Linked DNA regions of Nordella sp. HKS 07. The protein of the gene in region 3 interacts with the protein of the main gene of each other region in a pairwise test. Links are inferred from orthologs where the notes say so. Each region holds a gene or a part of one and is shown on either strand. Other genes may lie near its edges.

Region 1 (7,077 bases), 540 kb from region 3 along the record:
CGGCGGCAACAATGTCAACCGCATCAACATCCAGGGGCGATCCTATGAAGTGATCGCCCAAGTGCCTCGGGCGTTCCGCGGCTCGGCCGAGCGACTGCTCGATTACCGGGTGCGCACCACCTCGGGCGACATGGTGCCTCTCTCTTCCTTCATCTCGCTCGACCAGACGGTACAGCCCAACAGCCTTGCGACGTTTCAACAGCTGAACTCGGCGACTTTCCAGGGCGCACCTTTCCCCGGCCGCACCGTCGGCGAGGCGGTGGCGTTTCTGCAGCAGAAGGCGGCCGAGCATTTCCCGCAAGGCATGACCTACGACTTCCAGGGTGAAAGCCGGCAGTTCGTGACCGAGGGCAACACGCTCGCTTACACCTTCCTGTTCGCGCTGATCGTCATCTACCTGGTTCTCGCCGCCCAGTTCGAAAGCTTCCGCGACCCGTTCATCATCCTGATCGGCCTGCCGGCCTCGATGTTCGGCGCCTTGTTCTTCCTGTTCATATTGGGCGAGGTCAACGGCGCGACGCAGGGCCAGCTTGGGATCAATCTCGGCTCCGGCACGATCAACATCTATACCCAGATCGGCCTCGTGACGCTGATCGGCCTCATCTCGAAGCACTGGTGGTCGGGTGCGCTGCAAGCCTCAGGAAGAGCTGAGGCTACGGCGAGAGTTCTCGGCCATCAAAGGAAGTATACGACCGCCTGAAACCATTGGCGATACTGCGCCATGGTGGTGATGAAAAATGTTACTCCTCAATCTTGCTGGCGCCATTGCTCTGAAAAACAAAAATTCGACCGCATCGACACTAAGTCAAATATATGAAAGCGCGGCAATCAGCACGATATTAAAAAACGCGTTATCACGGTGCCGCCAGTGGTCTTACGCCCTCTATCTGAACGGCAACGTTACAGGAGCAATGGCTTTGCGGTGGTATCGGCCTGTGGAGCTGCCGAGATCGTCACTCAGGCTAAACAGCGTTACCTATTCATGGAGGCCAGACGGCAAGCCGAGAAACGTGTTATGACAATGATGTAGGCAAAAGGTTCACCACCAGGATCAAACAACTTTCCTGCAGAAGCCGAAATCTGAGCTCGCTACTGTAAGCGCGGTGTGCCTCTCGAGTGCAGTGACCGCGTGAATCACGATCTGGCAGGTCAGAAACCTATCAAATGCTAGTGCGTTTGAGGAATGAAGTTGCCGGATCAGCATCCTTTGCAGCCTAACAAGCAATATATTTTCAACTGCCATTTTGGGATGCATGAAGCCGACATACTGTGCACTGAAATGCCTCCCATCATTTTGAGACGAGGCTGAAAATGAAATGCTGTATCACAACATACCAGATAATATTACTCTGTATGGGTGGATCTGGCTGAAACTGTAAAAGGGCGGCTTCCGAACCTTGCCGATCCGTCTTGGACACTTCGCCGACGGTCTGTTCGTGGTGAAAGCCCGGGATGACAATGTCGATATTCTGGGCGCTAAGCTCGTTGCCGTCGACGGACGCCCGGTCGAGGGATTGCTGGTCGAGCTCAGGAACTTCATCGGCGGCGCAGACACCCTGTTCGCCAATCATGTGCCACGTCTCCTCGTGTCGCCCGAACTGCTGAATGCGGCGGGGCTGGGCGACAACCCGGCCATGAGTCGCCTGCGCCTGCGTCTTGCGGACGGGACAGAGGTCGAACGCACTTTGTCCGGCGGCAAGCCGGAGGCGCCGCCGCGAAAGAACTATTGGCCGGTACGTGACCTCAGTCCGATTCCGATCGCCACCAATGATGACGGCTGGCCGCATGTCCTCAGCCGCTGGCGAGTGCCGGCCTATCTCTCACGACCCGACCAGGCCTATTGGCATGAGATACCGGCCGGCAGCGGGTTTCTGTACATGCAGCTGAATCGCATCAAGAACGCCTGGCCTGAGCCTCTCGCCACCTATCTGGATGGCGTGCTCGGGGAGATCAAGACGAAAGGCGTCAAGGACGTCGTGGTCGATCTGCGCTTCAATCGGAGCGGCAATTACGTGCTGGCGGCGGATTTTACCCGCAGGCTTGCCAGGACGGTGCCCGAGGACGGCCGCATCTTCATCCTCTCCGGGACCAACACTTATGCTGCCGGCATCGCCATGCTGGCTCGGCTCAAATACTTCGCGGGCGCGCGCGGGCTCCAGATCGGCGGCCCCCCGGGCGATCGCGGACAATTCTGGGCGGATGGAGGCCGCACGGTGCTGCCCAACTCGAAAATACCCGTGCGCTACGCCACTGCTTTTCATGACTGGGAGAAGGGCTGCGGCCTTTCCGATATCGGGCATTGTTTCTTGTTCAACTACGCCTATGGCGTAGCTCCCGGTTCGCTCGATCCGCAAGTAGAGGCGCCGCTAACCTTCGCAGACTACCTGGCGGCGCGCGACCCGGCGATGGAAGAAGTACAGAGGCGGATCGCTATGCCGTAAGGCGGCCCAGTCCTTCGCTGAAACGGGCTAGGGCCTTCTCGAGTTCCACTTCGCCGGTGGCGAAGGAGAGCCTGATGCAGTTGGGATCGCCGAAAGCCGAACCCGGCACGGTCGCTACGCCATGCTCATCGAGGAGCCAGTCGCAGAGCACGTCGACACTGTCCATCACGTGATTGCCGACCTTGCGGCCGAGGAAGGCGCCGACATTGGGGAAGGCATAGAACGTTGCGGGAATGGGAGCGAGCTTCAGGCCCGGAATCGCGGAAAGCGCCTTGACCACCATGTCGCGGCGCGTCTCGTAGCGTTGCCGCATCTTCTCGACATCGTCGCGCGGCGCCGACAGTGCGGAGAGCGCGGCATGCTGTACGAAGGAATTGGCCCCGGCGGTAAGGCCGCTCTGGAGCCTGGCCATGGCGACAGCGAGCGGGGCGGGGCCTGCCGAATAGCCGAGCCGCCAGCCCGTCATGGCGAAGCTCTTGGAAAAGCCGTTTACCGTGACCGTACGTTCGCGCATGCCGGGCAGGCTCGCAAAGGACGTCATCTTGCCGTCGAACAGAATGTATTCGTAGATCTCGTCCGAGAGCACCATCAGGCGGGGATGGCCTTTGACGACCTCGGCCAGAGCGTCGAGCTCGGCCCGGCTCCATACCGCGCCGGTCGGATTGCTGGGCGAATTCAGCATCAGGAGCTTCGTCTTGTCGGTCAGCGCCGCGGCGATGCGGGCGGGCGGCGCCTTGAAATTCTCCTCGACGCCGGCCTTGAGGATGACGGGCACACCGCCCGCCAGGCGCACCGTGATCTCGTAGGAGACCCAATAGGGCGACAGGAGAATCACTTCGTCGCCCGGCTCGATCAAGGCGAGCACGGCATTGGCGATCGCCTGCTTGGCGCCATTGGCGATGACAATCTCGTTGGCGGCGTAATCGACCCCGTTTTCGTCCTTGAGCTTCCTCGCCAGCGCCTGGCGCAGTTCGGGTATGCCGGCGACCGGCGAATAATGGGTGAGGCCCTTGCGCATGGCCTCGGTAGCTGCCGTCTGGATAAAAGCGGGCGTGTCGAAATCGGGCTCGCCGATTGTCAGGCTGGCGATATCCTGGCCTTTCGCCCGGAGCTCCCGGGCGCGTTGCGACATGCGCACGATGGCGCCCTCATCTGATTGGGCGGCGCGGCGGGCGAGCAGGGAGGAGACGTCGAATGGGGCCATGGTGGGCGCTCTATGCCACGGCACCGGAAAGAGGTCGAGGAGCCTCGCAAAAATGTCACAGTCTGCCCTTAGGGCCGGTTCGACTAGAGTGCCGGGCGGTCTCACGGAATCACCTCGGCGCTCTATCTCTTTGATTTTGCGCATCGGCCTGTCCGAGGACCGCACGCATGGTCGGGTCAAGCCCGACCACGAGCTTCTCGGGCCGATGCTCTAAATCGGTGTTTCTACTGAACCTCATTCCTGTACATAGAGGGCGAATACCCCTATATGCGCAGGCCTTCCCCGACATCCGGAACCGCCATGAAACTTACTGCGCCTGTGCTTGTTTGTGTGTCCGTCCTGCTCGCGGCCTGCTCCAGCAAGTCGAGCAATATCGATATCAACTCCGGCGGGCCGCGCAGCGTCCAGACGCAGTCACGCTCGGAGCCGATTTTCTACAACGGCAAGCATTACGCGCTGAACTACAGCTACAATGACGCCATGAAGGTCTTCGACATGAAAGTGTCAGGGACGACGACGCCGATGAAGCCCGACAGCCAGAAGGATGCGGTCAATATCGCTTCGTCCTCGCTCGGCTATTTCGCTTGTCCCGACGGTCAGAGAGGTCGCCTCGTCGGCGAGCCCAAATTCAACGGCGGCGTCTGGGCCCTGCAGGCGCGCTGCGGCTGAGCAAGTGCCCCGTAGTGCCGGGGATCCAGAGCTTCAGCCCAGGATGTTCCGATCGATCCAGTCACGGGTGCGGAAGTAGCGCCCAATCCACGGCACGAACCACGTATTGCCGTGATAGAGCGGGTGGGTGGGGAATTCCTCCTGATCGAAGGCGCAGATGCGGTTGACCCGACCGGCGATCTTGCGGCCGGTCTGGAAGCCCAGATAGCTGAGCATGGCGATGCCGGAGCCGTTGCAGCCGAGCGCGTAATGGAGATTGTCGAGCCTGCCCATATGCGGCATCTCGTCGAGCGTGAAGGCGACATTGCCGGTCCAGGCATGGGTGATGCGCGTACCTTTGAGCTGCGGATACCGGTCGAGCATGAAGCGGTAGAGGATGGGCGCCGTCTCGACCGGATCGGTCTGGCCGAATTTGGCGCGGCCGCCGAAAATGAGGCGCCTGCCGTCCGGCGACATGCGGAAATAGGTGAGCACGCGGCGTGTATCGGCGAAGGAACGGTTCTTCGGCGACAACGAGGCCGCGATATCGGGCGGCAGTTCCTCGGTGGCGATGATATAGGAACCCACCGGGACCAGGCGGCGCTTGAACTGCGGTGTTACATTGCCGGTATAAGCATTGGTGGCGATCACGACGTCGCCGGCCTTGACCGGGCCGCGTGGCGTCTCGACGGTCCATCCCGACGCCGATTGCACCAGACCCGTGACCGGCGTCTTCGCCGCGACCGGAATACTCCGCTTGCGGATCAAGTTGAGAAGGCCCTTGTAGTAAAGGGCAGGATGGATATGGGCAGCACGCTCGACCACCATGCCGCCCCGGTAATAGTCCGAGCCGATTTCCTCGCGCTGACGTTCTCGCGGCACGATATAGGCGCCTGATTGCGCGTCGGCATTGAGAGCCTGAACTTTCTTCTCCATGGCGCGGTAATGCGATTGGCACCAGGCGCCGAGGAAATATCCGGCTTTGGTCCAATGGCAGGCGATCTTCTCGCGCGTGATCAAGGTTTCGACATGGGCAAAGGCGTCGGCGGCGTCGTTGAGAAAGGGGACGGCCTCTTCGGCGCTCAATGGCCTGGCGACATAACGCTTTGAGACATTGACGCCGCCCGACACCATGCCGCCGTTGCGCGTCGAGGCGCCGAAACCCGGTTCGTTGGCATCGAGCACCAGGCAGTCAAGGCCTGCTTCATTGAGGGCGAGGGCGGCGGACAACCCGGCATAGCCGGCGCCGATGATGGCAACGCGGGTTTCCTTTGGCAGGTCGATGGGCGCCTGGGCTTCCGGCGCATAGGTCTCCCACCAGAAGGGGCGCGGCTTGAATTCGGGATGAAATATCTGTGATGGCATGGGGCTCACACGCGGCAGAAGGGGCGCCGACTATAACACTGGCTGTTTCCCAGTTCCAAATCAGCCACTTAAGGAAATGCGGGCGTATTCGACGTTAGTTGAATGACGCGGCAAGTTGCCTCACCCGTGTTTCTCCTGCACACTCCCCCACCAAACGCCCAAGCATAAGCAGGCGTCACCCGAGGAGGAACCCCATGCCCAAATCCCATATGTCCAAATCGCGCCGTCAATTCCTGGCGACCGGCACCGCCGCAACGGTCGCCGGAGCGGCCGCTCTGTCGATGCCCAATGTCGTCCGTGCCCAGGAAGCCGTTGTGTTCAAATTCCAGAGCACCTGGCCATCGAAGGACATCTTCCATGAATATGCGCAGGACTATGTGAGCCGCGTCAATGAGATGTCGGGCGGCCGCCTCAAGCTCGAACTGCTGCCGGCAGGCGCCGTCGCCAAGGCCTTCGAGCTGCAGGATGCGGTCATCGCCGGCACGCTCGATGGCGGTCATGGCGTGTGCGCCTATTGGTACGGCAAGCACAAGGCCTACTCGCTGTTCGGTACACCGCCGGCCTGGGGCTGGCGCGCCAATCAGATGGTCGGTTGGATGAAATATGGCGGCGGCCAGGCGCTCTATGAAGAACTCGTTCAGCAGGTACTTGGCCTCAATCTGGTCGGCTTCCTCACCGGGCCTATGCCGACCCAGCCGCTCGGCTGGTTCAAGAAGCCGGTCGAGAAGCCGGAAGACCTCGCCGGTCTGAAATACCGCACCGTCGGTCTCTCCGCCGACCTGTTCAAGGAAATGGGCGCGGCGGTAACCATTCTGGGCGGCGGTGAAATCGTGCCGGCGATGGATCGCGGCCTGCTCGAGGCGGCGGAGTTCAACAACCCTTCCTCCGACCGCGTTCTCGGCTTCCCGGATGTCAGCAAGGACTACATGTTGCAGTCCTATCATCAGGCGGCGGAATGCTTCGAGATCATGTTCAACAAGGCGAAATTTGACGCGCTGCCGGCGGATCTGCAGGCGATTCTCAAATACGGCGCGGAATCGGCCTCGGCCGATATGTCGTGGAAAGCCATGGACCGCTATTCCAAGGATCTCGAGGCGATGAAGGCGCACCAGGGCGTGAAAGTGCACCGCACGCCCGACGCCGTGCTGCAGGCGCAACTCGCCGCCTGGGATAAGGTGATCGCGGCGCAGTCGCAGGAGCCATTCTTCGCCAAGGTGGTCGAGTCGCAAAAGGCCTGGGCGAAGCGGGTCATCTCCCTCCAGTTCGACATGGAAGTCGACCAGAAGACCGCCTACGATCATTTCTTCAGCGCGTGAGTTTCAGCCGCATTGTGCTCTCGCCCGGGATACGGGCGAGAGCCTGACTGAAAGGGGAGATGTGTGCTGATCTTTTACCGCGTGACGGCGCCATGAAGCATCA
Region 2 (6,967 bases), 3.5 Mb from region 3 along the record:
CAAAAGACGGTCATGCGAGCGCTCGATGCCGGTGCCATGGAGATCGATGCGCGCCTCGATCTCGACCTGGCCGCGCGTCATGCGCCGTTCCTGGCGCCGGTCGAGGCCGGTGATCGGCGGCGGCTCATGCCGAGAGACTGGTGGCCGGGCGATCGCTTTCTGCGGTTCGGCGGGCGTGGCCTTCGCCTTGACACCGAGCGCCGGGATATCGGCCTTGGCCGGCGGCTTTTTCTTCGCCTTGTGGAGGGGCTTGACGGTCCGGGCGACATCCTCCCATAGCGCATAATCGGGCGGGAGCTTGCGGATCATTGCTTACTGAGCAGCCTCTTGGCCAGCGCCTTGGGCAGGAGCACGATCATGCGCCCCGGGCTCTTCATATGGCCCGCTGTCAGGGCGGCCGCCTCGCCCGCGCCCCAGAAGACATCGCCGCGCGCATGGCCCTTGATGGCCGTGCCGGTGTCCTGCGCCACCATGAGATTGCGGAACGGCGTGAGCGTTCCGGTCTCGCCGCGGGGCGCTTCGGTGTCGAGCCAGATCGGCGTGCCGAAGACCCAGAGCGAGCGGTCGATGGCGAGGGAATGGTACGGCGTGAGGGCGACTTTCTGGGCGCCGGGCGGCCCGAGCTTGGGATCTTCCACCGTCACTTCGCGAAAGAACACGAAGGACTTGTTCTCCCACATGAGGGCGCGCGCGTCCTTCGGATTCTGGCGCATCCAGGCGCGGATCGCCTGCATCGACATGTCCTCGCGGGCGAGGATGCCGCGTTCGACGAGAAGCCCGCCAATGGCGGTATAGGGCTGGCCGGTCTTAGCGGAAAAGCCCAGACGCATCGTCCTGCCCTCGGGCAGGCGCACACGGCCCGAGCCCTGAACCTGAATGAAGAAGGCGTCGGCCCAATCCTTGAGCCAGACGAGCTCGAGGCCCTGGCCCTTGAGCGCGCCCTCCTCGATCTCGCGGCGGGTGAAATAGCCCTGCGGCTTGCCGTCGACCAGGCGGCCATAGGCGAGGCCCAGGCGCTTGGCGGCACGCTGATCGAAGGCGACGAGATCGGCGGGCCGGGCATAGACCGGCACCTTATACGCGCCGCCGGGCGTCAGACTGCCTTCCGCCTCGGGCTCGTAATAGCCGGTGAACAGGCCCTCGGGCCGCGCCGGATCATGCACGATCAGCGGCGTGAACGCCGCCTCGAAGAAGGCGCGCGGATCACTGCCCGCAGTCAGCGTGGAGCAGACAGCGAGCCAGTCGCGCCTGGTGCCGCCATAGGCGACCTTGCGCCGGAAGGCATGGCCAGTCGCCTCGATTTCGGCGCAGGAACGCTTGAAGGTGGCGAGCGCAGCCCGATGATCGGCCTCACTCCAGCCGGCGATACGGTCGAAGGAGGTCGGCTCGAGAATCGGAGAGGCCGCGGCGCTCATGATCGATGACATGACCAAAAGCAGCGCCGAACTCAAGAGCCGGCGCATGTTGGTTTTTTGGCGCATCGGCTTTTCCGAAAACCGCTTCACACGTTTTAGGCCGATACGCTATCAGCCCGTCTCGTCCGTGGCCGCGAGTTTCCAGTTGGGATCGCGCGAGCCGGTGTCGCGCTCGAAGGTCCACACATCGGTGACCTCGCGCACCTGCTTCGGATCACCCTCGATGACCTCGCCCGCCTTGTTGAGCGTTGCCGAGATAAACTCGGCGAGGAAACGGATGGTGATCGTGGCCTTCTTGCCCTTCATATCAGCACCAACGACGTCCGTCTTGTCGATGCCGACGAAGCGCGATTCGAGCACATTGCCGACCTTTTCGCGCTCCTCGATCGCTTTGGCGAAGCCTTCATAGACATCACGCGAGAGGAGATTCTTGAGCGACTGGCGATCGCCCTGGGCGAAGGCGGTCACCACCATCTCATAGGCGACCTTGGCGCCGTCGACGAATATCTGGGTCGAGAACTGGCTGTCGGCGGCGGCGATCTTCTCCAGGCCCTTGGCGACATTGGAATCGGCCTCAGCATAGCCCGACCAGACAGGTTCAGCCGGCTTGTCCAGCACGGGATTGTCGGGGGCGTTGTCGCGCTGCGGCATATTGATGACATTGCCGTTCGGTTGCGGCTTTTCAGCGCGGCGCTGAGCGGCATAGGGATCGAAAGGCGGCCGCTCGTTGCCGGTCCGTTTGCCGAGGACCGAGCGCAGGCGCAGAATGACCACCACTGCAATCGCAAGGATCAGCAAATTGAGTGGATCAAAAGCCTGATTCATCATTTCGGCGGGTCTTTCGTCTGGCACAAATTGAAGTCACTGTCGTCGCCCCCTTATATAGGGGGGCTTGGGAGCGGACCAAAGTCCGCCGCCTTTTCAGTTCCTACAGGTTTCAGGTGATCAGAACCATATTTTTTGTCCTTTTTGCGCTCGGCCTTCTGGAGCTCTTCCTGCTGGTTAAGACCGGGCAATGGTTCGGCGCGTGGTTTCCCCCTCCTGGCGGTGATACTGGGCTTTGTGGCGGGCGGTGTGACCATCCGCCATACCGGGGTCAAATCGCTGAAGGAAATCGCCCAGGCCAGCCGCAGCGGCCAGACCGGCACGGACGCGGCGCTTGGCGGAATCCTGGGGTTTTTCGCCGGAATCCTGTTCATCCTGCCCGGTCTCCTGTCGGACGCGGCGGCTGTTCTTTTGCTGCTGCCCTTCGTGCAGCGGATCATCGGACGCCGCTTTATCCGGCCGGGCGCCCAGACGCGACGGGGTACGGTGGTGATCGACGGCGAGGCGGTTGAAATCATCGACGAGCGGTTGCCGCGCCCTGATCAGGACAACCCGTCGCCCTGGAACCGGTAGTGCCGTAAAGCTTGCGGGTCGTCGGCCATTTATGATAGCTGGCGGCCCATCATCCTTCACGAAAGGCACGACAGTCCATGGCCAAGACGCCCAAGCAACCGGCCGCCACCAATGGCGGCGCGCATGACGACGAGGCCCCTGAAGCGGTCGCCGCGCCGGAAACCGGCACGATCGATCTCGAGGCCGCCGCGCCGCAGGAAGGTGGTCAGCCGTCGATGCGTATTCTCGGCCAGTATCTGAAGGATCTGAGCTTCGAGAACCCGCACGCGCCGGGCTCGCTCGCCCCGCAAAAGGCGCAGCCCGAAATCAGCATCTCGATCAATGTGAATGCCCGCAACCTGGCGCCGAATGACTTCGAGGTCGAATTGCATATCGACGCCAAGGCTACCGCGGAGAGCAAGGTCGTCTTCGCTGCGGAGATCCTCTACGCCGGTGTGTTCAGGCTCGAGAACTTTCCGCAGAACATGTTGCATCCGGCGGTGCTCATCGAATGCCCGCGCATGCTGTTCCCCTTCGCCCGCCAGATCCTCGGCGATGCGACGCGCAATGGCGGCTTCCCGCCCTTGATGCTCGACCCGATCGATTTCGCCGGCATGTATCAGAAGCGCATGGCCGCTCAGGCGCAAGCCGCGGTCTGATCCGCCCGGATCGCCTCGGCATATTTTCCCTCTCCTGCCAGCGGCGGGAGACGGGGCGCAGCGGACAAGATCAGTCCGTAGACTGAATATCAGTTCAGAATCTCGTTCCACAGCGCCTTCTCGCCGATCTCGGCGAGGAGCGCTTGGTGCGCCGCTATTTCAGCTTCGGTGAGCCGGCTCGGCAGCGGACTGGGCCTCGCCCGCACAAGACCTTGAGGGGTCATCGCGGTGCGTGTCTTGACCGAGATGGCGGAGAGCGACAGCGCCGCCTGGCGGCCGCCGATCAGTTCGAGATAGACATCGGCCAGCAGTTCCGAGTCGAGCAAGGCGCCGTGCTTCTCGCGCTTCGAGTTGTCGATGCCATAGCGTTTGCACAAGGCATCGAGGCTGTTTGGGCCCATGGGATGCTTCTGGCGCGCCAGCCCCAGCGTGTCGATGACGCGCTCGGGCAGGATCGCCGGCCCCTTCACGCGCGCGAGCTCGGCATTGAGAAAGCCGACGTCGAAGGCGGCATTGTGGATGATGAGGCTGGCGCCGTCGATGAAGGCGATGAATTCGTCGGCGATCGCGGCAAAGACCGGCTTGCCTCTCAGGAATTGCGTCGACAGGCCGTGGATGGCCTCGGCATCCGGCGGCATATCGCGCTCGGGATCGATATAGTGATGGAAGACCTTGCCGCTCGGTATGTGATTGATGAGCTCGACGGCGCCGATCTCGACGATGCGATGGCCTTTGGCGTGTTCAATGCCGGTTGTCTCGGTGTCGAGAACGATCTCACGCATCTTCTTTGTCCCGAATCAGCCCTTGGAAAGCTCGGCAATTATACGCCGGACCTGGGCGCGGGCGTGATCGAAACCGCGGCCGCTGTCCACAATGAAATCGGCGCGGGCGCGCTTTTCGGCGTCAGGCAGCTGGCGCGCCAGGATGCTCGCGAATTTCTGCTCCGTCATGCCGGGCCGGGCGAGTACGCGGGTGCGCTGGATATCGGCCGGCGCGGAGACGACGACGATCCTGTCGACGTCGCGATCACGGCCGGTCTCGAAAAGCAGGGGAATGTCGAGAACCGCGAGCGGGGCGTTGCGTTCTCGAGCATCCTCAAGGAATTTCTCCTGCTCGACGCGCACCAGCGGATGCACGATCGCCTCGAGTTTGGTGAAATCCTCAGGCTTGTGGCCGAGATGGCGGGCAAGCTTCTGCCGGTCGATGGCGCCGTCGGTGATGACATCCGGAAAAGCCCGGGCGACGGGCGCCACCGCGGCGCCACCCTTGTCGTAGAGCCGGTGCACGACCGCATCGGAGTCGCAGACCGGCATCCCTTCCCCGGCGAACATCCCGGCGGTCACTGATTTGCCCATGCCGATCGATCCGGTCAGGCCGATCACGATCATCGCCGGTATCCGGGATCGATATCGCGGGCGACAAGGTCATAGAGATCATCGGTCACTTCAGGGCGGGTGCCAAACCACAATTCGAAGCCGCGGACCGCCTGGTGCAGCAGCATGCCGAGCCCGGGCACGATCGGATTGCCGCGCGCCTCGGCGCGCTTGAGCAGATCGGTCTCGAGCGGCGTATAGACGATGTCAGTGACAAGAGCGGTATTCGGCAGGTTGCCGAGATCGATCTCGAGCGCCGGCTGGCCGGTCATACCGAGCGATGTCGTGTTGATCACGAGATCGGCATGGCGCAGCAGGTCGCTCGCTTCGGCCCAGTCATGCGGCTCCGCCCGGCATCCGAAATCGCGCTTCAGCTCTTCCGCCTTGGCGCGCGTACGGTTGGCGATAAAAATCCGGCCGGCGCCAGCATCGAGGAGCGCTCCGACAAGGGCGCGGGTGGCCCCGCCGGCGCCGAGTATGACCACGCTTTGCCCCGCGGCACGCCAGCCGGGGTGGCCGGCCGCGAGGCTCGCAAGGAAACCTTCGCCATCTGTGCTAGTGCCCCATAATTCGCCGTCGCGGGCAAAGACCGTATTGACGACACTGAGCCGGGCGGTCGCCGCATCGGCAGTGCGCACCGCGCGGAAGGCCGCTTCCTTATGCGGGAGAGTCACATTGCAGCCGGCGAGGCCATTAGCCATGAGGCTGGAGAAGAAAGCCGATAGTTCCTCCGGCTTCACCGGGAGCCTTTCATAGCTGCCGGCAATACCATAGCGCTTCAGCCAATAGCCGTGGATGAGCGGTGAGCGTGAATGGCTGATCGGCCATCCAATGACACAGGCTTTCCGGGTCATACCGGCACGGCCCCTTTTCGTCTCAGGAAATCCAGCAGCGGCAGCAGCGGCAAGCCCAGTATGGTGAAGTAGTCGCCGTCGATCTTTTCGAAAAGCTGGGCACCGAGACCTTCGAGCTTGTAGCCACCGACCGATGTCGTCACATCGCCGCCCACCTTCACCAGGTAGTCCTCGAGAAAGCCGTCTGAGAAGGACCGCATCGTCAACGTGGCCTGGCCCAGAGTCTGCCAGACGATCTTTCCATCCTGGGCGCAGCACAAGGCCGTTTCGAGTATATGGCGGCGGCCGCGCAGCTCGGTCATCTGGCGGCGGGCATCCTCTGCGCTGGCCGGCTTGTCATAGGCCCTACCGGCGAGATTGAGAACCTGATCCGCGCCAATGACCAGTGCCCCAGAAACTCGATTCGCCACCGAAACAGCCTTGGCGCCCGCCAGTTTCTGGGCGAGATCTCCGGGACTTAACCCATGAGAGTGTCGTTTCAGCTCCGTTTCGTCCACATCCGGCGCAATCGTTTCGAAAGTAAGCCCGGCTTTGGCCAGAAGTTCGCCTCGGATCCGGCTGGTCGAGGCCAGAACCAGTTTCATGAACTAGAGTCCTCTTTCTCATGACGCTCACGCATCAGGTTGATGATCGCGGCAGCGGTCTCCTCGATCGAGCGGCGGGTCACATCGATGATCGGCCAATTATGGCGGCTGCACAGTCTGCGCATATGTGACAGCTCCGCCGCGATCGCGCCATGATCGACATAGTCGGTCTCGCCCTGTTCATTCATCGCCAGCAGCCGGTGCTTGCGGATCTGGGCGATGCGTTCGGTACTGGCGATGAGACCCACGACGAGCGGTCTGGTGACCGTCTCGAGCTCTTTCGGGGGCGCGATATTGGGCACGATCGGGACATTCGCGGTTTTTATGCCGCGATTGGCGAGATAGATGCTGGTCGGCGTCTTGGAAGAGCGGCTGATGCCTGTCAAGATGACATCGGCCTGCTCGAGATCCTCAGCATGCTGACCATCGTCATGGAGCATGGTGAAGTTCAAGGCGTCTATGCGGCGAAAATATTCAGCGTTGAGAGCATGCTGGCCGCCGAGCTGAGGACGCGACTGGGCATTGAGATATTGGGCGAGGCTGGCGATCACCGGATCGAGGATCGAGATGCAGGGAATGGAGAGCTCGGCGCATCTTCTCTCGAGCTGGGTCCTGAGCTCGGTGTCGATCAGCGTGAAAAGGACCACTCCCGGCTGGCTTTCAATCTCCGTCAGCGCACGCGCGAGCTGTTTGGACGTGCGCACC
Region 3 (8,100 bases):
CGACGGCGGGCGAGGTCTATGTCGCCGGCCAGAACTGCACCAAGCTCGACGACAATGCGCGCACACGCATCCGGCGCGTCGGCATCGGTTTCGTCTATCAATTCCATCATCTGCTGCCGGAATTCTCGGCGCTCGAAAATGTCATGATGCCGCAATTGATCAGCGGCGCCTCGAAGGAGGCGGCGGAGAAGCGCGCCAAGGATCTGCTCGATCGTTTCGGTCTCGGCGCCCGCCTGGAGCATCGTCCTGCCGAATTGTCGGGCGGCGAGCAGCAGCGTGTCGCCATCTCGCGCGCCTTGGCCAACCGGCCGCTGCTTCTTCTTGCCGATGAGCCGACCGGCAATCTCGATCCCAAGACGGCGGACTACGTGCATGGCGAATTCCTGCGCGTCGTGGCGGAGGAGGGGGTGGGCGCTCTGGTCGCGACCCACAATATCGAGCTCGCCCGCCGCATGACCCGCCTTGTTCGGCTCGAGGACGGGCGGCTTCAGCCGGAATAGGCGGCTTATTGGCGGGCCGCAGCCAGAAGTTGCGCCTTGATCGCGCGGTTGGCCTCGCCATAGGGCGATGAGGCGACATAGACCAGCTCGAGATCATCCGCCGCCTCGAATGTGCCGGCAAGATGCGCCGGAAGGTAGATCACTTCACCGGGACCCGCCGTGACGACGCCCGACATGCTGCGTACCCGGCAACGGCCTTTGGTGACGATCACCACCTCGTCATAAGGGAAATCAAAATCGCTCCTGGCGCCCTTTGGGGCTTTGACAAAGCCGACCGCGCCCAGTTTGGCGGCGGGCGTTTCGTCTTCATTGACGACATCGGCGAGCGCGAAGCCCGACCACTCCATCCAGTCGCGGGCCGTTTCGGCGGTGAAGAGCTGGATAAGAGTGGGGTCGAATTGTTGTCTTGGCATGAAACTTGTCCTCGTTCGTGCTTTGGGATTGCGATGGAATTATGCGGCGGCCGTGAGGAGTGCGTGCTTCATCTCAGGGCTGAGCTTCCCCAATGGGGAGACCGCCACATAGACTAGCTCCAGCGGGTCTATGGCCTCGATGGTTCCTGAGGTGCCCGCCGGCACATAGAGCGCCTCCCCGGGCGTGGCGACGATCAGCCTGTCCAGGCCGCGCAGCGCACAGCGGCCCCGCGTGACCACCAGGACCTCGTCATAGAGAAATTTGAAACTGCTGATGGCGCCCGCGGGCGCGCGCAGGAAGCCGACCGCGTCGAGCTTCGCCGCCGAAGCGTCTTCATCGATCACATCGGCGAGCGACATGCCGGACCATGTGTGCCAGTCGCGAGGGCTGGCGCTGTTGAATTTCTGTACCTTCCGCGGGTCGAACATCGGCTTCTCCGAAACAGGGGCGTGTTGTCGAATCTGTTTCTACAAGTTCAAGTGAACTTGAAGTCAAGCGCCAATTGCGTTAGGGACAGGGCATGGACAGCCTTCTGACCATCAACCAGATTTCCAAGCGTAGTGGCGTGGTGGCCTCGGCCTTGCGCTACTATGAGGAACGCGGGCTCATCACCTCGGAGAGAGCGGGATCCGGCCATCGCCGCTTCCGGCGGCCGACCCTGCGGCGCCTGGCCTTCATCGTCTTCGCCCAGCGCCTCGGCATGACCCTCGAGGAGATTCGCATCGAGCTCGACAAGCTACCCAGCGATCACGTGCCCAAGGGGCGCGATTGGGCCCGTTTGTCGGAGCCCTGGGCCGATCGCATCGACCAGCGCATCGCCGAGCTTGAGCGTCTGAAGGCCGGCCTCGCCAAATGCATCAGCTGCGGCTGTCTTTCGCTCGAGCTGTGCAAGCTCGTGAATCCCGCCGACAAGGCCGGCCTGTCGGGACCGGGCCCGCGCTTCTGGGTCGGCGAAGGCGAAGAGAGCGGCGCCTGATTTAGCGTGGGATTCTTGCGAAAAACCGGTACCCACTTTTTCTCATCCCGCGCTAGGGTCGGACCATGTCGGACGAGTCGAAATCCAGCGTGACCTTCATCCATCTGCGCACCCATTCCGCCTATTCCTTGGCGGAAGGCGCCTTGCATATCAAGCAGATGGCGGGGCTCACGAAGGAGATGGGGAGCCCCGCGCTCGCCATCACCGACACCGGCAATCTGTTCGGCGCGCTCGAATTCTCCGACGCTCTGAGCGAGAAGGGCATCCAGCCGATCATCGGTTGCACGCTCAAGGTCGCCTGCGAGGAGCCGTCGCCCGACGCGGTGCACCGCCAGCGCACAGGCTTGCGCAAATTGCCGAGTCTGGCGCTCCTCGCCAAGGACGAGGCGGGCTATCGCAACCTGATGAAGCTCACGAGCCGGGCCTATCTCGATACGCCCGACACGGCCGAGCCGCATCTGAGCATGGAATATCTGGCCGCTCATTCAGGCGGCCTCATCTGCCTGACCGGCGGGCCCGACGGTCCGGTGAACGAAGCGCTCGTCCAGGGGCAGCAGCACGTGGCGCGTACCCGCATGGAGGAGCTCGCCAAGACTTTCGGCGACCGGCTCTATGTCGAATTGCAGCGTCACGGCACCGAGAATGAGCAACTCGCCGAGCCCGGCCTCATCGATCTCGCCTACGAGCTGGAGTTGCCGCTCGTCGCGACCAACGAGCCATACTTCGCCAAGCTCGACGACTATGCCGCCCATGATGCGCTGATCTGCATCGCCGAGGGTGAGGTCGTCGCCGCCGAAGACCGGCGCCGGTTGACGCCTGAGCACTATTTCAAGTCGCCCAGGCAGATGGCGACGCTCTTCGCCGACATTCCGGAAGCGATCGCCTCGACGGTGGAGATCGCCCGGCGCTGCGCCTTCAAGGTCGGGTCGCAGAAGCCGATCCTGCCGCGCTACGGCGAAGGCGACGAGGCGGAGGAATTGCGCCGCCAGGCTTTCGACGGCCTCGCCAACCGGCTCAAGGAACGCGGCCTGTCGGAAGGCTACAACGAGGACGACTACAAGCAGCGTCTCGAATTCGAGCTCGAAGTCATCATCAAGATGAAATATCCGGGCTACTTCCTGATCGTCTCGGACTTCATCAAATACGCGAAATCGAAAGGTATCCCGGTGGGGCCGGGCCGTGGTTCGGGTGCGGGCTCGCTCGTCGCCTATGTGCTCACCATCACCGATCTCGATCCCTTGCGCTTCAAGCTCCTCTTCGAGCGCTTCCTCAATCCCGACCGCGTCTCGATGCCGGACTTCGATATCGATTTCTGCCAGGACCGGCGCGATGAGGTGATCGACTACGTCCAGAACAAATACGGCAAGGATCACGTCGCCCAGATCATCACATTCGGTAAGCTGCAGGCGCGCGCCGTCTGTCGCGACGTCGGTCGCGTGCTGCAGATGCCCTACGGCCAGGTCGACCGCCTGAGCAAGATGATCCCGATGAACCCGGCCAATCCGGTGTCGCTGGCGCAGGCGATCGACGGCGAGCCGCGCCTCAAGGAGGAGCGCGACAAGGACACCACGGTTCGCACCATGCTGGAGATCGGCCTCAAGCTCGAGGGCCTTTACCGGCACGCCTCGACGCATGCCGCCGGCATCGTGATCGGCGACCGGCCGCTTGAGGAGCTGGTGCCGCTCTATCGCGACCCGCGCTCATCGATCCCCGCCACCCAGTTCAACATGAAATATGTCGAGAAGGCGGGCCTCGTTAAGTTCGACTTCCTCGGCCTCAAGACCCTTACTATCATCGACAAGGCGCAGAGGCTCATCCGCCAGCGCATTCCCGATTTCGACGCCAACAAGATCCCGCTCGATGACCTGCCTACCTTCCAGATGCTGGGCCAGGGCGACACGGTCGGCGTGTTCCAGCTGGAAAGTGCTGGCATGCGCGATGCGGTGCGCCAGATGCGCGCCGACCGCTTCGAGGACCTGATCGCACTCGTGGCGCTTTACCGTCCGGGTCCGATGGCCAATATCCCGCTCTATTGCGCCCGCAAGCTCGGCCGCGAGCCGCTCGAATACATGCATCCCGCGCTCGAGCCGATCCTGAAGGAGACTTTCGGCGTCATCACCTATCAGGAGCAGGTGCAGCAGATCGCCAAGGACCTTGCCGGCTACACGCTGGCGCAGGCCGATCTTCTGCGCCGCGCCATGGGTAAGAAGATCAAGTCGGAGATGGATGCGCAGCGCGAACACTTCCTCAAAGGCGCGGTCGAGCGCGGCATCGATGCCACAGTCGCCAGCAACATTTTCGACGCCTGCGCGAAATTCGCCGAATACGGATTCAACAAATCGCACTCCGCACCTTACGCCTATATCAGCTACCAGACGGCCTATCTGAAGGCGAACCACCCGGTCGAATTCCTCGCCGCCTCGATGTCGCTCGATATGGGCAATACCGACAAACTGCAGGTCTTCCGCCAGGAGGCGCAGCGCATCGGCGTCAAGATCGTGCCGCCCTCGATCAACCAGTCGCAGGTCGATTTCGCGGTGAAGGATCAGGCGGTCCTCTATTCGCTCTCAGCTCTCAAGAACGTCGGCTCGGGCGCCATCCAGCATCTGGTCGAGAAGCGCGAAGCGGAAGGGCCGTACACGACGCTTGGCGATTTCGCGCGCCGCATCGATGCCCATATGCTGAACCGGCGCGCCCTCGAAAGCCTGGTCAAGGCGGGCGCTTTCGATGAATTGCAGCCGAACCGTGCGCAGGTCTTCGATGGTGTCGACGCCATTCTTGCCATGGCCAACCGCACCACGGCGGAAGCCGAGGCCGGTCAGCATGATCTCTTCGGCCAGGGGTCGGGCCGCAAGGAGGATGTCGCATTGCCGGCGCGCGAGGGCTGGCTGCCCATGGACCGTCTCACCCAGGAATTCGAGGCGGTGGGCTTCTATCTCTCCGGCCATCCGCTCGACGATTATATGACGCGGCTCACACGCATGGGCGTCGACACCTGGACGTCATTCCACGCCAAGGCGCTGACCAAGGGGGCCACCGCGGCGAAGCTCGCCGGCACCGTCACCCATCGCCAGGAGCGCCGCTCCAAGTCCGGCAACAAATTTGCTTTCGTCGGGTTCTCCGACCCGACCGGCCAGTTCGAGACGATTTGCTTCTCCGACACACTGGCCGTCACGCGCGATTTGCTCGAGCCCGGCAAGGCGGTGATCGCCCGCGTCGAGGCCGATGTCGACGGCGAGGAGGTGCGGCTGCGGCTTCAGGGCGTCGAGGATATCGAGCGTGCCGCAGCCCAGATCACCTCGGGGCTGACGATCTTCCTCCGGGATGCCAAACCTATCGATTCCATCGCCCAGCGCCTGACCAATGGCGGCAAGGCGCCGGTCCGGCTGGTGCTGCAGATGGATCGGGGCAGGGAAGTCGAGATGGTGCTCGGCAACAAATTCACCGTGACGCCGCAGATCAAGGGCGCCATCAAGGCGATCTCCGGCGTGATCGACGTGCAGGATCTGTGATGGAGTGAGGAGAAGCGGCCATGACCGCAACTTCGCCTGACTATCTGGAAGGTGGCTGCGCCTGCGGCAAGATCCGCTATCGCCTGGCGATGCCGCCGATGTTCGTGAACTGCTGCCATTGCCGGGACTGCCAGCGCCAGACGGGCAGCGCCTTCGTGATCAACGCACTCACCGAGATGGACCGGATCGAAGTCCTGCGTGGAACGCCGGAAGCGGTGTCCGTGCCGACCGACAGCGGCCGGCCGCATGACATCTATCGCTGTCCGGACTGCCGCATCGCCTTGTGGGGCGACTATGGTCGGCGGCCCGGTTTGCGCTTTCTGCGTGTCGGCACGCTCGACGATCCGGCGGCGCTCACGCCCGATGCCCATATCTTCACGCGCTCGAAGTTGCCGTGGGTGCGATTGCCGGACCACGCCCGCGCCTTCGAGATCTACTACGACATGGAAAAGGAATGGCCGCCGGATAGCCTCAAGCGGCGGGAAGCTATATTGGGGCCAGGAAAATGACAGGGAGATAAGCGATGGCGCAGGATCTGGAGAAGGGCATCACCGCGAACGGCACCGGCTTCGGCGGCAAGAGCTGGAACATCCTGGGTCAGCTCTACTTCCCGAAGGCGGTATGCGATTCGACTTTCGCTTTCGAGACCAACAGCATGCCCGGGCAGTTCGTGCCGGTGCATGTTCATCCGAGCCAGGACGAATTCATCCTGGTCCAGGAGGGGGAGCTCGATCTCAAGCTCGACGGCAAATGGTTCAAGGCGAAAACGGGTGATCTGGTGCGCATGCCGCGCGGCATCCCGCATGGCTATTTCAACAAGTCCGACAAGCCGGCCCGGGCGCTGTTCTGGGTCTCCCCGGCGCGGATGCTCGAAAAGCTCTTCGACAATCTCCATAATGTCGCCGACCCGGTCGAGGCGGTGAAGATCTCCGCCGCCCATGAGGTCGACTTCCTGCCGCCCGAAGCCAACGAATAACGAATCAGGCGACAAGCAATTGTCAACTGGACCGGCGCGTCAGTTTTTCGGGTAGACTCCTGATTCGATGTTCGACGATCTCATTGGCCTCCTGATTCTCGCGCTGGTGGTGATATTCTTCACCCCGCTCATCCTCTCCATCGTAGCGCTCTCCCGTTCCGGCGATCTCCGGCGGAGGCTGGCACTGCTGGAGACCAAGCTCGCTCAATATGAAACGGGCGTCGCGCCTCCCGCGGCGGCGCCCGCCGAGACTATGGCGCCAGAGGCGGTAGTCCCTGAGATCGTGACCGAGGCCCCCGCGCCAGAGGTTGCTGCCCCTGAAGCCGCCGCGCGTCCAGGCAGGGTCTGGTCGCAAGCCAGGCGTGCGCAGGAGGGCGAGAGTGTCGACGCCGCCGCCGACTCGCCACCCGAGGGCGAGGCCATCGCTGCGGCGGCGCCACCGCCGCCTCCACCGCCCGCGCAACCGCGTGCCGGCATCGAGGAACGACTCACGTCGCGCTGGCTCGTCTGGCTTGGCGCTGTCGCGCTCGTGCTCGCCGGCATCTTCCTCATCAAATACTCGATCGAGAATGCGCTGCTGACACCGGCGATGCGCGCCATGGCCGGGCTTGTCCTCGGCGTCGCCTTGACGCTGGCCGGCGAATGGCTGCGCCGGCGCCCGGTGCAGAAGGAAATTGCGGCGCTCAAGCCCGATTATGTGCCAGGCGCCCTGGTCAGCGCCGGCCTCTTCATCTGCTTCGCCAGCATCTATGCCGCCTATGCGTTGCTGGACCTGCTGAGTCCAGGCGCCACCTTCATCGGCCTCGCCGTGGTGGCGCTGGTCGCTTTCGTGCTGGCGGCACTCCATTCGCCCATCGTCGCGATCATCGGTCTTCTCGCCGGTTTCGCGACGCCGGCTCTGGTGAGCTCGGACAGCCCCAATGCCGTGATCCTGTTCGCCTATCTCGCCCTTATCGCGGCGGCGGCCTATGCCGTCGTCATTTATCGGGGGTGGGGATGGCTCGCTTACGGGGCGACGATCGGCGGGCTTCTATGGGTCGGCCTGTGGATCGTCGGACCGATGCAGGCTGGCGATCTCATGACCATCGCGGCATTCCTTGCCGCGCTGACCGCGGCGGCGGTCTGGCTCGCTTTGCGGCTGACGCCTGACGAATCTCCCTCGATCTGGGAGAAGCCGCATCAGCCGGATGGCCCGGAATTCAACGGCTGGCTCGCGGCGACCGGCTCGGTCGGCCTCTTCGCTTTTGCGGCGCTGAACTTCCAGGCGCCGATGGTGAATTTGATGCTGGCGGGGATAGGCGCGGTGGCGTTGAGCTTCGCCGGCCGGCGCTTTGAGCGCTTTGACGGCTTCATCGCCCATGCCGCGGCACTCTTGTTCCTCGTGCTGCTCGCCTGGGAGCCCGAGGGCATTCTCGGCAAAATTCTCTACGATATCGATGCCGGCAACATCATAGCGCCGCAGGGCGCGCTGTTCGCGCCGGAAGCGAAGAGCTTCGTACTGTCGCATCTATTCGCCGGCGCATTGATCGCGGCCTTGGGTTTCGTCCTGCTGCGTGGCAGCCGGCGTCCTTATGTCTGGGCAGGCATCTCGCTCCTCGGCGCCTTGCTCATATTGGCTGCCGCCTATGCCCGCAGTCGCTTCTTCACCACCGATCTCCTGTGGACGCTTACCGCGACGCTTGCCGCCGCTATCGCCGTGTCGCTTGCGGGCGCGCTCAACAA

Evidence for each region.
Region 1: the proteins of dnaE (region 3) and G5V57_RS30580 interact in binary tests that used the Escherichia coli proteins (3 or more experiments, as listed by UniProt). The link is inferred for Nordella sp. HKS 07 from one-to-one orthologs.
Region 2: the proteins of dnaE (region 3) and dnaQ interact in binary tests that used the Escherichia coli proteins (3 or more experiments, as listed by UniProt). The link is inferred for Nordella sp. HKS 07 from one-to-one orthologs.

Annotation. Positions count from the first base shown.
Region 1 is NZ_CP049258.1:6,448,242-6,455,318, reverse strand. The notes cover bases 1,539-4,514. They hold G5V57_RS30580 (pyridoxal phosphate-dependent aminotransferase), read right to left. Parts: upstream 3,646-4,514; coding sequence 2,431-3,645; downstream 1,539-2,430. Other genes in these bases: G5V57_RS30570 (FAD-binding oxidoreductase), read right to left, coding at 4,348-4,514; G5V57_RS30575 (hypothetical protein), read left to right, coding at 3,946-4,314; G5V57_RS30585 (hypothetical protein), read left to right, coding at 1,539-2,441. Also shown: G5V57_RS30590 (efflux RND transporter permease subunit), read left to right, coding at 1-700; more of G5V57_RS30585, read left to right, coding at 1,398-1,538; more of G5V57_RS30570, read right to left, coding at 4,515-5,658; G5V57_RS30565 (TRAP transporter substrate-binding protein), read left to right, coding at 5,853-6,974; G5V57_RS30560 (TRAP transporter small permease subunit), read left to right, coding at 7,067-7,077. UniProt on the Escherichia coli protein: Shows aminotransferase activity with methionine and histidine as substrates, and to a lesser extent also with phenylalanine.
Region 2 is NZ_CP049258.1:2,363,385-2,370,351, reverse strand. The notes cover bases 2,388-5,253. They hold dnaQ (DNA polymerase III subunit epsilon), read right to left. Parts: upstream 4,234-5,253; coding sequence 3,541-4,233; downstream 2,388-3,540. Other genes in these bases: G5V57_RS11020 (shikimate dehydrogenase), read right to left, coding at 4,836-5,253; coaE (dephospho-CoA kinase), read right to left, coding at 4,249-4,839; secB (protein-export chaperone SecB), read left to right, coding at 2,891-3,451; G5V57_RS11040 (FxsA family protein), read left to right, coding at 2,463-2,813. Also shown: G5V57_RS11055 (Smr/MutS family protein), read right to left, coding at 1-309; G5V57_RS11050 (murein transglycosylase A), read right to left, coding at 306-1,481; G5V57_RS11045 (Tim44/TimA family putative adaptor protein), read right to left, coding at 1,527-2,240; more of G5V57_RS11020, read right to left, coding at 5,254-5,678; G5V57_RS11015 (nucleoside triphosphate pyrophosphatase), read right to left, coding at 5,675-6,262; G5V57_RS11010 (pyruvate, water dikinase regulatory protein), read right to left, coding at 6,259-6,967. UniProt on the Escherichia coli protein: DNA polymerase III is a complex, multichain enzyme responsible for most of the replicative synthesis in bacteria. The epsilon subunit contain the editing function and is a proofreading 3'-5' exonuclease.
Region 3 is NZ_CP049258.1:5,910,990-5,919,089, forward strand. Bases 1,604-5,602 are described here. They hold dnaE (DNA polymerase III subunit alpha), read left to right. Parts: upstream 1,604-1,955; coding sequence 1,956-5,402; downstream 5,403-5,602. Other genes in these bases: soxR (redox-sensitive transcriptional activator SoxR), read left to right, coding at 1,604-1,890; G5V57_RS27845 (GFA family protein), read left to right, coding at 5,423-5,602. Outside these bases: G5V57_RS27820 (ABC transporter ATP-binding protein), read left to right, coding at 1-500; G5V57_RS27825 (hypothetical protein), read right to left, coding at 506-913; G5V57_RS27830 (hypothetical protein), read right to left, coding at 953-1,342; more of soxR, read left to right, coding at 1,435-1,603; more of G5V57_RS27845, read left to right, coding at 5,603-5,911; G5V57_RS27850 (cupin domain-containing protein), read left to right, coding at 5,926-6,378; G5V57_RS27855 (DUF2339 domain-containing protein), read left to right, coding at 6,446-8,100. UniProt on the Escherichia coli protein: DNA polymerase III is a complex, multichain enzyme responsible for most of the replicative synthesis in bacteria. This DNA polymerase also exhibits 3' to 5' exonuclease activity. The alpha chain is the DNA polymerase catalytic subunit.